Regions from separate parts of the Kribbella sp. NPDC020701 genome, predicted to be linked through region 2. Evidence: riboswitches for the same ligand, from Rfam matches in the RefSeq annotation. Region 2 holds a riboswitch; each other region holds the start of a gene.
What was found. Region 2 has a riboswitch for cobalamin ahead of metE (5-methyltetrahydropteroyltriglutamate--homocysteine S-methyltransferase). Riboswitches for the same ligand answer to the same signal wherever they lie in the genome.

Region 1: linked by a shared signal. The riboswitch ahead of cobN (cobaltochelatase subunit CobN) and the one ahead of metE (5-methyltetrahydropteroyltriglutamate--homocysteine S-methyltransferase) in region 2 are both predicted to bind cobalamin.
Region 3: linked by a shared signal. The riboswitch ahead of ACZ3HV_RS02145 (putative cobaltochelatase) and the one ahead of metE (5-methyltetrahydropteroyltriglutamate--homocysteine S-methyltransferase) in region 2 are both predicted to bind cobalamin.
Region 4: linked by a shared signal. The riboswitch ahead of ACZ3HV_RS16640 (ribonucleoside-diphosphate reductase subunit alpha) and the one ahead of metE (5-methyltetrahydropteroyltriglutamate--homocysteine S-methyltransferase) in region 2 are both predicted to bind cobalamin.

What each region holds. Positions count from the first base shown of each region.
Region 1 is NZ_JBVHFT010000001.1:461,334-465,084, reverse strand. Features, by position in the region: gene cobN (cobaltochelatase subunit CobN) at 1-2,057, opposite strand, end outside; cobalamin riboswitch at 2,086-2,227, opposite strand; gene ACZ3HV_RS02100 (DUF3500 domain-containing protein) at 2,537-3,505, opposite strand; gene ACZ3HV_RS02095 (phosphoglycerate mutase family protein) at 3,496-3,751, opposite strand, start outside.
Region 2 is NZ_JBVHFT010000012.1:169,881-173,631, forward strand. Features, by position in the region: gene ppdK (pyruvate, phosphate dikinase) at 1-416, opposite strand, end outside; gene ACZ3HV_RS27710 (ABC transporter substrate-binding protein) at 801-1,667, shown strand; cobalamin riboswitch at 1,711-1,932, shown strand; gene metE (5-methyltetrahydropteroyltriglutamate--homocysteine S-methyltransferase) at 2,059-3,751, shown strand, end outside.
Region 3 is NZ_JBVHFT010000001.1:471,985-475,735, reverse strand. Features, by position in the region: gene ACZ3HV_RS02145 (putative cobaltochelatase) at 1-1,650, opposite strand, end outside; cobalamin riboswitch at 1,722-1,858, opposite strand; gene ACZ3HV_RS02140 (LLM class flavin-dependent oxidoreductase) at 1,986-2,861, opposite strand; gene ACZ3HV_RS02135 (aldo/keto reductase) at 2,872-3,751, opposite strand, start outside.
Region 4 is NZ_JBVHFT010000006.1:212,972-216,722, reverse strand. Features, by position in the region: gene ACZ3HV_RS16640 (ribonucleoside-diphosphate reductase subunit alpha) at 1-2,041, opposite strand, end outside; cobalamin riboswitch at 2,178-2,333, opposite strand; gene ACZ3HV_RS16635 (DinB family protein) at 2,394-2,975, opposite strand; gene ACZ3HV_RS16630 (Fic family protein) at 3,063-3,751, opposite strand, start outside.

The DNA.
Region 1 (3,751 bases), on a different contig from region 2:
TTGACTCGCGCTTCGCCGTCCGGCGCACCACCGAGGATGTGCAGCCCGTCACGGATCTGCACGTCCTTGATCTCGCACAGATACCCGTCGAGATGCAGGACGAACTCGTCGAAGTCGTCGTCCTCCGGCCGCTCGGAGGTGTGCAGGTCGTGATGCAACTGCGCCGCCTGGATCAGCGTCCAGATCTGCGCCCGCAGCGTCGGCACCTTCTCCGGATCCAGCGCCGACACGGTCGCATACTCGTCGAGCAGGTACTCCAGCTTGGCCATATCGCCGTACGTCTCCGCGCGCGCCATCGGCGGCACCAGGTGGTCGACGACGGTCGCGTGCGCGCGCCGTTTGGCCTGCGTCCCCTCGCCAGGGTCGTTGACGATGAACGGATAGACCATCGGCAGATTCCCGAGGACGGCGTCCGGCGCGCAGTCGGCCGCCATCCCGATGCCCTTGCCCGGCAGCCATTCGAGCGTCCCGTGCTTACCCAGATGTACGACGGCGTGCGCGCCGAAGCCACCCTCCTCCGCCGGAGCCTCGAGCCAGCGGTACGCCGCCAGGTAGTGGTGCGACGGCGCCATGTCCGGGTCGTGGTAGATCGCCACCGGGTTCTCGCCGAAGCCACGCGGCGGCTGGATCATCAGCACGACGTTCCCGAACCGCAGCGCCGCCAGCGCGATCGCGGGTTCGTCACCGGATGTGTCGACGTACAGCGAACCGGGCGCCGCGCCCCAGGCCTCGGTCATTGCCTCGCGCAACGATTCCGGCGCCCGCCCGAACCACTGCGCGTAGACCGGCAGCGGGATCTTGGCGACCGCCGACTCCAGTTGCTCGTCGGTCAGCCAGTCGACGTCGTGACCACCGGCCGCGATCAGCCGATGGATCAACCCGTCGGCACCGTCCGCCCCTTGCAGCTCGCTGAGGTCGAGCCCGCCGAGGTCGTACCCGGCCTGCTCCAGCTGCCCGAGCAGGACGACCGCCGAGGCCGGCGTGTCCAGCCCGACCGCGTTTCCGATCCGCGCGTGCTTGGTCGGGTACGACGACAACACCAGAGCGAGCCGCTTGTCCGCAGCCGGCACGTGGCGGAGGCGAGCGTGCGCGACTGCGATCCCGGCCAGCCGGGCACACCGCTCCGGGTCCGGCGCGTACCGGGCCAGCCCGTCGGCGTCGTACGACTTGAACGAGAACGGGATCGTGATCAGGCGCCCGTCGAACTCCGGGATCGCGACCTGGGTCGCCGCGTCCAGCGGGCTGATCGCGGCGTCACTGGCCAGCCACTGCTCGCGGGGCGACGTCAGCGCGAGGCCCTGGATCAGTGGGATGTCGAGGGACGCGAGCGCGCCGGCGTCCCAGGCGTCGTCCGAACCGCCGGCACTCGCGTTGGCCGCGACGGATCCACCGGCGGCGAGCAGCGTCGTGACCAGGACATCGCACCTGCGCAGGAGCTCGAACAGCTCGGCGTTCTCGGATGACGTCGGATCGAGTCCGCGCAGGGTGCCGCAGTACACCGGTAGCGGCTGCGCGCCCGCCTCCGCGACGGCGGTGGCGAGGGTGTCGACGAAGGCGGTGTTCCCGGAGATCTCGTGCGCGCGGTAGTACACGATCCCGACCACCGGCCGGTCGTCCTCGACGTACGTCCCACGCACGCCGTACGCCGGAAGTGCGCGAGGCGGCTCGAACTCGTCACCGGTCAGGAGCAGCGTGTCGCGGAGGAAGCCGGCCAGGTTACGCAGGTTCTCGGAACCGCCTTCGCGGAGGTACGCCAGCGCCTCGGTCACCGCCCCCGCGGGCACGGTCGACAGCGACATCAGCTCGGCGTCGGGCGCGGCCTCGCCGCTGACCACCACGGCCGGCTTGCCGGACGCGACGACCGCGTCGAGCCCTTCTTCCCAGGCGCGCCGCCCGCCGAGCAAGCGAACCACGACAACCTCGGCGGCGTCGAGCAGAGGAGCCAGGCCGTCGAGCTCCAGCCGGGCTGGGTTGGCGACCGCCCAGCCCGCACCCGCCTCGGCAGCGGCAAGCAGGTCGGTATCGGCGGTCGAGAGCAGCAGCAGGTTGGCAGGCACGCCAGTCCTTCCTCGGGGTGTCCACGCCCCGGACGGAGGTACGACGGCGGCAGTTCCTGACTTCCCCATGAGGGTTCACAGTGGCGGGACCGTCCCGGACTCACACCGGGTTCCTGCTGATGCCGTCGATGACGAGCCGACTCTAGCCGACCGACGTTCCGGCCCACTGGGCACAGGCCTCGCCGTTGACCCGACACGGCATCAGGTGTAGGCCGGAATGCTAAGGGTTTGTACTGTGAACGCCCTCTCGGCGTCGCACGGCAGCGTCTTCTTCAGCGCAAGCCATCAGTCCGGCTTCACCTGAAGGAGGCGCCGCGGCCCTCGATGCCGAGACCATGAATGCCAGGATCTGGCTCGGCTTCCACTTCCGGAAGGCCATGACCGACGCCAGCCGCCTCGGTCACCGCACCGCCACGTGGACGATCACCCACGAGTTCCGGCCGCTCCACAGCTGAGCAGCCGAAGCGCCGTGCGCCGCGTCAGCGGTGCGCGGCGTAGTGGGCGGCGAGGAGGTCGATTCCCCAGTCGTTGCGAACGTCACGCCAGACTGAATGGATGTGGTTGGCGTCGTCTTGGGTGTTGTCGTACTCGGCGAGGAACGTCGGGCCGGCGATCGAGTAGTAGTGGCGGTGGCCGACGCCGGGTTCGGTCTCGCCGGCCCAGGCGAAGGTCAGGCGCTCGATGCCCTGGTCGGTGATGTCCTGCCAGGTCTGCAACCCGATCGGTCCGGCGGCGCGGCCGACGTACTGACCGATGAGGAGGCTGAAGAGCTGACGCTGGTCCGCGGTCATGTCGCCGTACGCCAGACCGCGGTGGAGCAGCGACGCGTCGGCGATCGGGTCGTGGCGGGTCAGGATGTCGTCCGGTGCCGCGTCGGAGACCAGTGCGACGGAGAGCTGGCCGGGCTCGAGCGCGTGCAGCAGCTGGAAGCCGAGGTCCTGCTCGGCGGCCAGGAAGCGTCGTCCGGCCGACGGGCCGGTGCGGACCTCCGCCGGGTTCGACCCGAAGAACTGTGGGGTGAACGAGATGGCGCCGTCGACGAGCGTGACGTGCAGCGCGAGGTGGTGACCGTTCAGCCGCCAGGCCCACGGCTCCGTCCCCTCCGGATCGCCCAGCACCCGGAGGAAGTACCGGTCGCCCACGACCGACCCCTCCCACTCCCCCGACGGCGGCAGCGCGGGAATGCCACGGACGATGACCTCGGCGTCCCACACCGCCCACGCATCGGCCGCACCCCGCTCGCTGCACCCGATCGCCACCAGGCGCTCGACCAGCCGCTGCTGCGCCGGCGTCAGCTCGGTCAGCGCAAGGCCGGGCACCGGACCGGGCAGATACGTCCACTGCTGGTGATCAGGCGTGTCGAAGGGTGCCTTGATCTTGTCGAGCTGGTCGGGCGAGAGGCTCGCCAGCAGCTCGAGCACCGCTTCCCGGGTCTGTTCTACAACCATGCCGATCGCTCCCGTTCCGTCGGTTCGTAGTGTGTCCACTGTTCGAACGGCCGGTCCAGCTTGTACCGGAAATCCGGCTGGCGCAGCAGGACGCGTGTTTCGGCGTTCTCCGGGTTCCGCAACGTCTCGAAGAACCGCACCGACCAGTGGAACCAGCGCATGCAGAACAACCGCATCGTCAGCCCGTGTGAGACCAGCAGCACGTTGCGTGGCGCGTCCGCGCTCTCGAAGTCGCGGTGCATCGTC
Region 2 (3,751 bases):
AACATCTGGATCAGCCGCCGGTACGCGTCCCAGGCGAACCGCGGGTTGCCGGAGTGGTGCGCCAACCCGTTCACCGAGTCGTCGTTGAGGCCGACGTTGAGGACAGTCTCCATCATCCCGGGCATCGACGCGGCCGCGCCGGACCGCACCGAGACCAGCAGCGGGTCGTCGGCCTGGCCGAGCTTCTTGCCCATCTTCTGCTGTAGCACGTCGACGTAGTGGTCGATCTCGTCTGCGAGCTCCGGCGGCACCGAGCCGGTCGTCAGGTACGCGCGGCACGCGTCGGTGGTGATGGTGAAACCGGGTGGCACGGGCAGGCCGAGATTGGTCATCTCAGCCAGGTTCGCCCCCTTGCCGCCGAGCAGCTCCTTCATGTCCTTGTTGCCTTCGGCGAAGTCGTAGACGAGTTTCGGCACTGTCACTCCCAAGGTTGCGGGCGGTGCTGGTGAGTCGCGGCGTGTGGTCCGCTGGCCCATCGACTCCGATGGCGGGGGCGTCTTTTCAGGGTAAGCCAGAAAACCAGTCCAGTTGAACACTGGTCTCACGATGCCGACGTGACCCTGCCCACAGGTCGAAGGCCGGAAAACCCTTCCCTCATTGACAACGCAAGACAATCGTCGCGTTCGCCGATGAATCCTCGCGCCAACCCAAACAGGACTTTTCGGCAAGGCTCACCCGCCCTGCGGGGCGGGGTCGTGTGGCCTGCGGGCCGGGGGTGTGAGGGTTGCGAGGTGGGGTCAGGGGGCTTGCGGGATCGGGGCGCGGGGCTTGCGGGGCCGGGTGGCGGATAAGGTCGTTAGGTGCGGATCGTTTCGTTGCTGCCGTCTGCGACCGAGATCTGCTTCGCGCTGGGTGCCGGTGATGATGTGGTCGGCGTGACGTTCGAGTGCGACCATCCGGCGGCGGCGCGGGCTCGGCGGATCGTGTCGACGACCGCGCTGCCCGACGAGCTGACGCCGGGTGAGATCGACGCGTTGGTCCGGCAGCGGGTCGCGGCCGGCGAGGATCTCTATCGCCTCGACGCGGGTGCCTTGCGCGAACTCGACCCGGATGTCGTCATCACCCAGGACCTGTGCAAGGTCTGCGCGATCGACGTGACCGACGTAGCCGACGCCCTCAGCTACCTGGGCTGCCAAGCCGAGGTGGTCACCACCGACCCACACAACCTCGAAGAGGTCCTCACCTCGATCGAAACCATGGCCAAAGCAATCGACCGAGACCCCATCCCGCTCCTGGACAACCTCCGTCGCCGGCTGCGCGCCGCGGCAGTCCGAGCCAACCGCACGCGGCCGCGGGTGGCGTTGCTCGAGTGGACGGATCCGCCGTACGCGCCAGGACACTGGTTGCCGGAGATGGTGGCGCTGGCGGGTGGCACCAACGTCCTGGGCGCCGCGGGTCAGCGTTCGACCCCGATCACCTGGGAGGCGGTCGCCGGCGCGCGACCGGACGTGATCGTCTCAGCTCCGTGTGGGTACGACCTCGACGGTGCCGCCCGACTGACAGCCGACCTCTTGAATCTCCTCCCACCGAGCATCCCGGTGTGGGCGGTCGACGCGAACGGGTACTTCGCCCGGCCGGGTCCCCGGCTCGTCGACGGGATCGAGCTGCTCGCCGCCCTCCTCCACGACAAGACCCCGGATCAGAAGATCGCTCGACGACTGCGGTAGTGGCGTTCGTCTCGACGTACGGCGATCCGCGGCCGGCGCGCGTACGCTCGGGTACGCCGACGGTTCGCGTGGTCATGTGGTTGTGATCGCGCGAGGCAAGAGGGAACCCGGTGGGAATCCGGGACTGCCCCGCAGCGGTGAACGGGAACGACCGCCGTCACATGCACTGGACGCCCAGCGTCCGGGAAGCGACGGCCAGTAGGTCCACCGGTCAGCGACCGGTCCGCCCGTGAGTCCGAAGACCTGCCGCCGGTGCGCGCACCAACCCGGTGCGCGCGGGAACGGCGGTCTCGTGGGAGGACCCTGCCCGGTCGGCCGCATCCAACCGACCCCACCGGCACGGTCTCTCCGCGAACCGCCGAACCATCGGCACGCTCGCGAGGAGAGAGACGTGAACACCATCAAGACGGTGCTGGGCTACCCACGGATCGGCCCGGCCCGCGAACTCAAGAAGGCCGTCGAGAAGTACTGGTCCGGCGACAGCAACGCGGCCGAGCTGGAGGCAGCCGCCCACCGGCTACGGGCCGACACCTGGCGCGACCTGGCCGGCCGCGGCCTCGACGTGCTCCCCGGCAACACCTTCTCGTACTACGACCAGATGCTCGACCACGTGCAACTCTTCGGCATCGTCCCCGACCGCTTCCGGGGCCTCTCCAAGCTCGACACGTACTTCGCGATGGCCCGCGGCCGGGACGAGGTCGCGCCGCTGGAGCTGACGAAGTGGTTCGATACCAACTACCACTACCTGGTCCCCGAGCTCACCGAGGACACCGTCTTCCAGCTCGACGCGACCAAGCCGCTCGAGGACCTGGCGGCCGCACGCGAGCTCGGCGTCGACACCCGCCCGGTCCTGATCGGACCACTGACCTTCCTGCTGCTCTCGAAGTCCGTCACGCCTGGGTTCGAACCGCTCAGCCTGCTCGACCGCCTAGTGGATGCGTACGCCGACCTGCTCAACCAACTCGAATCCGCCGGAGCGGAATGGGTGCAGCTGGACGAGCCGGCCCTGGTCCAGGACCGCACCCCCGCCGAGCTCGACGCTCTCCGTCGCGCCTACGACCGCCTGGCCACACTCACCGACCGCCCACGACTCCTGATCGCGACGTACTTCGGTGACCCCGGCCCCGCGTTGCCAGTACTGACGTCGACCGCCATCGACGGTCTCGCGGTCGACCTCGTGTCCGCCCCCGGGCTTGTCGACCAACTCGCCGTACTGCCGAGTCTGCGGCGCAAGACCGTGGTCGCCGGAGTGGTCGACGGCCGCAACGTCTGGCGCACGCCGTTGGGCGACGCACTCTCCACCTGCGCGAAGTTGCTCGACTCGGTCGGGCAGCTGGTCGTCTCCACTTCCTGCTCGCTGCTGCACGTCCCGTACGACGTGGAGGCCGAGGACGAGCTGGATCCGCGCGTCCGCGAGCGGCTCGCCTTCGTACGGCAGAAGGTCGACGAGGTCGTCGTACTCGGCCGAGCCCTCAGCGAAGGGGTCCTGGTCGACCTCGGCAACCCGCCGGGCGGACCGGTCGAGGAGTCCGGCCTCGCCCGCGAACAGGCGGTCCGCGAACGGGCGGCCGCGATTCGTCCCGCGGATCGACAGCGGCCGTCGTACGACGAACGCCGTACCGCGCAGGAGTCGATCGGGCTGCCGGCGCTCGCAACCACCACGATCGGGTCCTTCCCGCAGACCGCGGACATCCGCCGGACCCGTGCCGATCTGCGGGTCGGTCGGATCGACTCAGCGACGTACGACGAGCGGATGCGGGCCGAGATCGCACGGGTGATCGGGCTGCAGGAGGAGCTCGGGCTCGACGTACTTGTGCATGGTGAGCCCGAGCGCAACGACATGGTCCAGTACTTCGCTGAGCAACTGGACGGCTTCGCGACCACCAAACACGGCTGGGTGCAGTCGTACGGCAGCCGCTGCGTCCGTCCGCCGATCCTGCACGGCGAGGTGTCGCGACCGGCCCCGATGACCGTGCCGTGGGCGTCGTACGCGCAGTCCCTGACCGAGCGACCCGTGAAGGGGATGTTGACCGGGCCGGTGACGATCCTGGCGTGGTCGTTCGTCCGGGACGACCAGCCGCTTG
Region 3 (3,751 bases), on a different contig from region 2:
GGCGGTCTCGACACTGCCGGTGGGCGGCAGGGCGACCGTGGCGTCGGCGCCCGCGAAGGTGACGAGGCCGACGGTGTCGCGGCGCTGGTAGGCGTCGAGGAGCAGCGAGACGATCGCCGTCTTCACCTCGCCCATCCGCTTCTTCGTACCCATCGAGCCAGAGGCGTCGACACAGAACAGGACGAGGTTGCCCTCACGCCCCTCGCGGACGGCGAACCGCACGTCAGACGCCCGTACGGCGAGGCCGGCGCCGGTGCGCCCCCGCGCGTACTGGTGCGGAGCGGCGGACCGGATCGTCGCCAGCAGATGCGGCCGCCCGGACTCCCGCCCGACGCGCTGCCGATCACCCACCACGCGACCGGCCTCGGTGATCGCCCGGGAACGCCGTCCCGCAACCCCCGCGCCAGCAGCCTGCACACTCAACAACCGAGCCTTGAAAGGCTCCGAACTCCCAACCACCTGACCCGCCGGCGTCGGGCCGGGCCGCTCGTCCGGGCCTGTCCCGGGCTCCGCCTCGGCACGGTCGTGGGCAGCCGGGTCGGTGTCGGCTGGACTGCCGTCGGCATCCGTGGGGTCCGCTCCCCCTCCCGGGCCGTCCGGGTCGTCGTCCGGGTCCTGCGGGGGCGTGCTGTCCTGGATCGCTTGCTCCAACTGCTCCTCGTCGAGGCCCGGGGCGTCGAAGGGGTTTCGCCGGCGGCGGTGCGGGAGGGCCAGTTTGGCGGCGGCGCGGACGTCCTCCACCTCGACGACCGTGCGGCCGGACCAGGCTGCGTGGGCGACCGCCGTACGCGCGGTGACCAGGTCGGCACGCATCCCGTCGACGTCGAAGGACGCGCAGATCTCGGCGATCTGGCGGAGCGCGGCGTCGGTCAGGATCACCTCGGCGAGCAGGTCGCGGGCCTTGACGATGCGCTCGGCGAGTTCGCGCTGCGTTCCGTCGTACCGGGCGATGAAAGCATCCGGATCAGCCTCGTACCCGAGTCGTGCGCGCATGACCTCGACCCGAACGGCGGGGTCGCGGCTGGCGACGACGTCGACGGTCAAGCCGAACCGGTCCAGCAACTGCGGGCGGAGCTCCCCCTCCTCCGGGTTCATCGTGCCGACCAGGACGAAGCGTGCCGGATGCGTCACCGACACCCCGTCGCGTTCGACCGTCGCGCCACCCATCGCGGCGGCGTCGAGCAGGACGTCGACCAGGTGGTCGTGCAGGAGATTGACCTCGTCGACGTACAGCAGCCCGCGGTGCGCGGCGGCGAGCAACCCGGGTTCGTACGCCGTGATGCCCTCGGCCAGCGCCTTCTCGAGATGCAACGACCCGAGCACCCGGTCCTCGGTGGCACCCACCGGCAACTCCACCAACCGCGCCGCCCGAGAAAAGACGCCGACGGGCTCGGGGTGCGGACCGTCAGGGCAGTCGGCGGACGGGTGCTCAGGGTCGCAGGAGAACCGGCAGCCGGGGACGACGTCCACCGGCGGGAGGATCTCGGTCAAGGCGCGGACCGCGGTCGACTTCGCCGTACCCTTCTCACCCCGGATCAGCACACCGCCGATCGCCGGGGAGATCGCGGCCAGGATCAGCGCGAGCTGGAGATCGTCCATCCCGACCACCGCGGTGAACGGGAATCCGGTGGACGGTGAGGCAGGCCGCATCGCGGTGGGTCCCTTCGTCGAGCGGGTATCCACGCCCGCTACGGCAGCTGGTACGCCGTACCGCGGAGACCGCGGCCCGACGGACGGACGCGGATGTCCTGGCTCCCGGGCGGCGACTGAACCGACCCGGTCACAGTGGCGGGACCGCCCCGGAATCCCGGCCGCAGCCGGTCACCGGTGTTCCTCCACAACCGTCGGCCCGATCATGGCACACGCCACCCCGGCGCTCAGCGACGAGGTTCACACCGACGCGTACCGAAGAACGGGTAGTGGTCCCCTCCGACGTCGATCGGCGGCCGCTCTTCACGCGGGGGCGCCGAGGCTGAGGCTGACCACTACCCGTTGTTCGGTACGGAAGAGGTGCCGATGAGCTCGTCGGCAACCCACCGCGCGACGTGGGCCGGGTAGGGGTCCGGCAGTCCGAGCACGATGTGCCCGAAGCCGGCGTCGACGGCCTCGGCGATCGCGTCCTTGGTGGCACCCGGTTGGGTGTACGAGACGGGCAGGTGGATCGAGCGGGTGATCGACGCGGAGTCGCGGCCGATCTCGGCGCAGTAGCGGTCCAGCAGTGCACTGCGGCGTACGACGTCGTCGATGTCGCCGCCTGGGATGTTCCACAGGTCGGCGTGCTCGGCGACCACCCGGAGCGTGCCGGACGAACGTCCGCCGATCAGGATCGGCGGGTGCGGGCGCTGGACCGGTTTGGGGTTGCCGAACGCTCCGGTGAGGCGGTGGTACTCGCCCTCGAAGTCGAACGGTTCGGCCTCGGTCCACAGCCGCCGGATCACCGTGCAGGCTTCGGCGAGGCTCCCGACGGAGTGCGCGAAGTCGTCGTACGGCAGGCCGTGGGCGTCGTACTCGCGCCGGGCCAGTGGGTGGCTCGGTCGTGAGCCCGCGCCGATACCGAAGTCGAGCCGTCCGCCGGAGACGATGTCGACGGTCGTGGCGATCTTGGCCAGCATCGCCGGCGGACGGAACCGATTGCTGGTCACAAGCAGGCCGAGGCGCAGTCGTTCGGTCTGCGCGGCCAGCGCCGAGAGCAACGTCCAGCCTTCGTATGTCGGTCCGCCCGGATCACCGCCGATCGGCATCAGGTGATCGAACAACCATGCGTGCTCGATCTCCGGGATGGCGTCCGCCTCGCGCCACACCCGCAGTACGTCCTGGTAGTCGACCTGCATCGGCGCGGTCATGATCCCGAAACTGGGCATAAGTCCTCCTTCAGCGACGCCGCAGCGACGGCTCGAGCAGCGCGGGTGGCGTGTCGAACTTCTCGTGCGGAGCGAGGTCGGTGCCGGGGGCAACGATCGTGTCGATGGCGTCGAGCACGTCGGCGGACAGCACGGTGTCGGCCGCCGCGAGCTGCGAGTGCAGGTGATCCAGGGTTCGCGGTCCGATGAGGGCGCTGGTGACGGCCGGGTGGGCGGTGACGAAACCGAGGGCAAGCTGGATCAGCGTGAGGCCGGCCTCGTCGGCCACCTTGGCCAGCTGCTCGACGGCCTCGAGCCTGGCCTGGTTGTACGGAAGGGTGGTGTCGAAGCGCTCAGGCGCCACCACCGAGCGGTTGGTGCTGATCTCCTGGCCGGCGCGGACAGCACCCGACAGCCAGCCCGACGCCAACGGGCTCCACGCCAGCGCGTCGAGTCCGTACTCCTCGATCACGGGCAAGACGTGGGCCTCGATCCCGCGCTGCAGGATCGAGTAGCTGGGCTGTTCGGTGACGTAGCGGCCGAGGTGGTGCTCGCGAGCAGCCCACTGGGCCTGCACGATGCGGTACGCCGGGAACGTCGAGGAACCGAAGTAGCGGATCTTCCCGGCGCGCTGCAGGTCGGTCAGCGCCGACAGCGTCTCCTCGTCACTGGTGGTCGGGTCCCAGCGATGGATCTGGTAGAGGTCGACGTGATCGACGCCGAGACGGCGCAGGCTGTTGTCCAACTCGGTGACCAGCCAGCGGCGCGAGCTGCCCTGATGGTTGCGCTCGTCCCCCATCGGCATGGTCGCCTTCGTGGCCAGCACAAGGTCGTCGCGGCGGCCGGCGATGGCCTTGCCGACGATCTCCTCGGACTCGCCCTGGCCGTACATGTCGGCGGTGTCGATCAGG
Region 4 (3,751 bases), on a different contig from region 2:
TTTCGAGGAGACCATGGATGAGCGCTCGTGCCTGGGCGAGCGGTAGATGAGTGAGCCGACGGGCAATGTGCTTCGAATGGTGTTCGTCGTAGAGGTCCTCACCGGTCAACGGAAGCGTTGCCTCGCCGCGACCGAGGATACGTCCCGTGATCGGGTCTCTCGTGGCACCGCGTCCCGCCGACCAGTGGACCTGAGCGTAGGTGTCTCCACGACCCGTCTCCCAGAAGTGGATTTCGCGCGCGGTGAGATAGTCACGTACGAACGACAGGTGAGTGTCGCGCTGTGGGTTACCTGACACCCCCCATTGGTTGCCGTTCTTCGACAGGTGGCCATCACCGAGCAGGATGCCGTACAGGCGTGCGTCGTCCTGGGTGAAGCCACGAACGGGAATGACATCCGTTGGGACGACCTGCCCGACGTAGTCACCTCTGCTGAGCATGCCGGCCTCGACCCAGGCAGCCTGGACCTTCTCCTTGGCGAGCCATTCGAGCGTGCGCTCGTTGCCCTGCTCCATCGGTACGCCTTGAATCGCGTAGAGCGGATGACCGGCGGTGACCGTGAGCGGCTCGATCGAATGCTTGACGTCGACCTCCACCATCGGACCGTCCTGGTCGTAGGTGAAGGTCCTTGTGACCTCGCGGTAATGACCGCTCGCGCCCAGCACAAGATCGCCCACCTTGAGGTCGCGGATCGCTGTTGCCCCGGCTGCGGCGTAGACGAGAGTTTCCGGAGCAAAGCACTGATTCACCGCGACGGCGGTGTCGTTGGCGATCTTCAGGAACGGTACGACGCCTTGCGACTCACCATTGGTGCCGCGGATCTTGGCGCCGATGCCGCGAACCGGGGTCCAGTCGTTGCCGAGACCGCCGGAGTACTTCGCGAGCAGTGCGTTGTTGCGGATGCCGTGGAAGATGCCGGCCAGGTCGTCGTCGACCGTGGTCAGGAAGCACGACGACAGCTGCGGCCGGGTGGTGCCGGAGTTGAACAGGGTCGGCGTGGACGACATGAACCGGAACGAGCTGAGCAGCTCGTAGAACTGGATCGCGCGCGCCTCCCGGTCGTCCTCGCGCAGCGCCATCCCCATCGCAACCCGGAGGAAGAACGCCTGCGGCAGCTCGAAGCGGACCTTGTCGATGTGCAGCAGATACCGGTCGTAGAGCGTCTGCAGGCCGAGGAAGGTGAAGTCCAGATCGCGCTCGGGCCGGATCGCGGCGGCGAGCCGGGCCAGGTCGAAGGTGGCCAGCGCGGGGTCGAGGTGTCCGGCCTCGATGCCGACCTGGATGTAGCGCGGGAAGTAGTCCGCGTACGCCTCGGTCATGTCGGCCTGGCTGGCCTGCCGGGGCTCGCCGTGGACGCGGCCGAGGGCCTCGCGCCGGATCTGGTCCAGCAGCAGCCGGGACGCGGCGAAGCTGTACTGCGGCTCGGTCTCGACGTAGGACCGGGCGGCCATCACCAGCGCGAGCTCGACCTCGTGCTGCGCGATGCCGTCGTAGCAGGAGCCGAGGGTTTCGTCGAGGATCAGCTCGGGGTCGACCGCGTCGAGCCCCTCGGCCGCCTCGACGACGATCACCCGCAGCCGGTCGGTGTCGAGCGGTGCCCGGCTGCCGTCGGCCGCGCGGACCGTCAGCGTGGGCTTCTCGGTGACCCCGGCCGGGTCCGCGGGCGTGCGGGCTTTGGTCCGCTCCTCCCGATAGAGGACGTACGCGCGGGCGACCTGGTGCTCACCGGCGCGCATCAGCGCCAGCTCGACCTGGTCCTGGATGTCTTCGACCTGGACGCTGCGCCGGGCGTCACCGCGGCTGGTCAGGGCGCGCACGACCCGGCCGGTCAGGTCGGCCACCAGGTCACGGACCCGGTGGGTGGCGCCGGCCTCGGCGCCCTCGACCGCGAGGAAGGCCTTGCTCACGGCAACCGAGATCTTGCTCGGGTCGAAGGCGGTGCTACTCCCGTCGCGGCGGACGACGGTGAGTTGGTGGTGCTGATCGGCCGAGCCGTCCGGACCGGTCTGATCAGCGGTCCGGGATGAGGAAGCGATAGTCACAGATGCTCTCTCCACGCGAGAATCGGAGGCCCTCGACCATTGCGCGGGCAGGCGCACGACGACACGGCCGCACCGGCCGGGAACACTGCCGTCACGCCCTGCGACCCACCCGCGAAGTCTCGGACCGCGTGCACCGGCGGTGCACGCGCCGGTGGCAGGTATCCGGACTCGCGGAAGGTCTCCGCTCACCGTTGCGGGGCAGCTCCGGACTTGCACCGGATTCCCCTGTTGCCTCGGCATGGCCCACATCTTGTGGTGCCGACCACTCCGAACCACCAGCAGTAGTGATGCTAGGCGGCCGGATCTACATCTTGTGGTAGCGCCACGCCGCGTGTCGCACATCTTGTGGTTCTCAGGCCGCGACCGCATACAGATCCTGGAGCGTCATGATCTCCGAGCCGTGGTGGATGAGCTCGCGGTTGAGCCGGAGCACGACGTGGCCGAACGGCTCACCCGCGTCCAGCTCGGTCGCCTGGCTCAGGCCGACCGTCATCACCTGCTCCTCGTCCAGCGCGGCGATCGACTCCTGCCAGGCGTCCACCCAATGCGTCAGCCAGGCCACCGCGTCCCGCGCGTTGCCGTGCAGCGTGATGTCGGCCCGGCCCTGCCGGCTCTCGCCGAACGTCCACTCCCAACGCTCGAAGAAGGTCTCGGTCAGATGGGCGATCAGCCAGGCGATCGTGCGCGGGCCGCGATGGTCCGGCTCGTCCGGCCACTGCGCCACCCACTCCCCGGATCCGAGTGATCGGAACCGGCCGGCGTAGTGCCGCCGGACGACGGTCAGGGCCTCGCTGCTCGGTCGCCAGAAGTACTGCTCGTCGGTCAGCTGGGCGAGCCGGCCGGACAACACCATCCAGCTGAAGCCGAGCTGGCCTCGCACCATCGCCATCGCTGATGGGCGGTGCAGGATGTCCCAGTCGAACGGCTCCGGCATCACGGTTCTCACGCTCCCCGTCAGGCGCCTCGATTTGAGACGCGATCGAACATGTGTTCGAATTGTGTCTCGACGGGGAGGAGAAAGTCAATGCGGATGGTGTGTTGGTTCTGGCCTCGACGGAACGGGTCTGCTAGGCGGTTCGATCCGGGTATCGGCCGCCGGGCTGGCGAAGCGCCGCTCGAGCAACGTGAAGGCGTCGATCAGTTCCGGGGCTTCGTAGACACGGTTCCGGCGGCCGTCGGTGACCTCGCGCAGGACCTTCGCCTCGACCAGCTTGGCCAGTCCCTGATTGGCGGCCTGCTGAGACCGATCGATGAGCTGCGCGGCCGCGGCGAGGGTGAGGACCGGGGCCGCCGGCAGTGCCTCGATCAACAGGTCGGTCGCAGATCCCGCGCGGACGGGAGTCGCCCGCTCGCGCCACGCGGTCTTGAGGTCCGTGGCGGTCTGCTCGAAGCGGGCTGCCTCCGCGGTCGCGTGACTGCACGCCATCGCGAACATGCGCAGCCATGGGTTCGCCGCCGACCGCGCCTTGGCGGTGGTCGCCCGTCCGACGTAGCGGAAGTCGGTCAGGGCCTCGATGTACTGGCCCGCGTGCGTGGCGAGCGACAACGACACCGGTGGCACGGTCCGCGCGACCAGGCCGTCGGCCCGCAGGATCAAGTGAATCAACGCACGCCCGGTCCGGCCGTTGCCATCGGCAAAGGGATGGATGGTCTCGAACTGGGCGTGGGCGATCGCTGTCTTGGCCAGCACCGGCAGGCGGGACTCGCGGA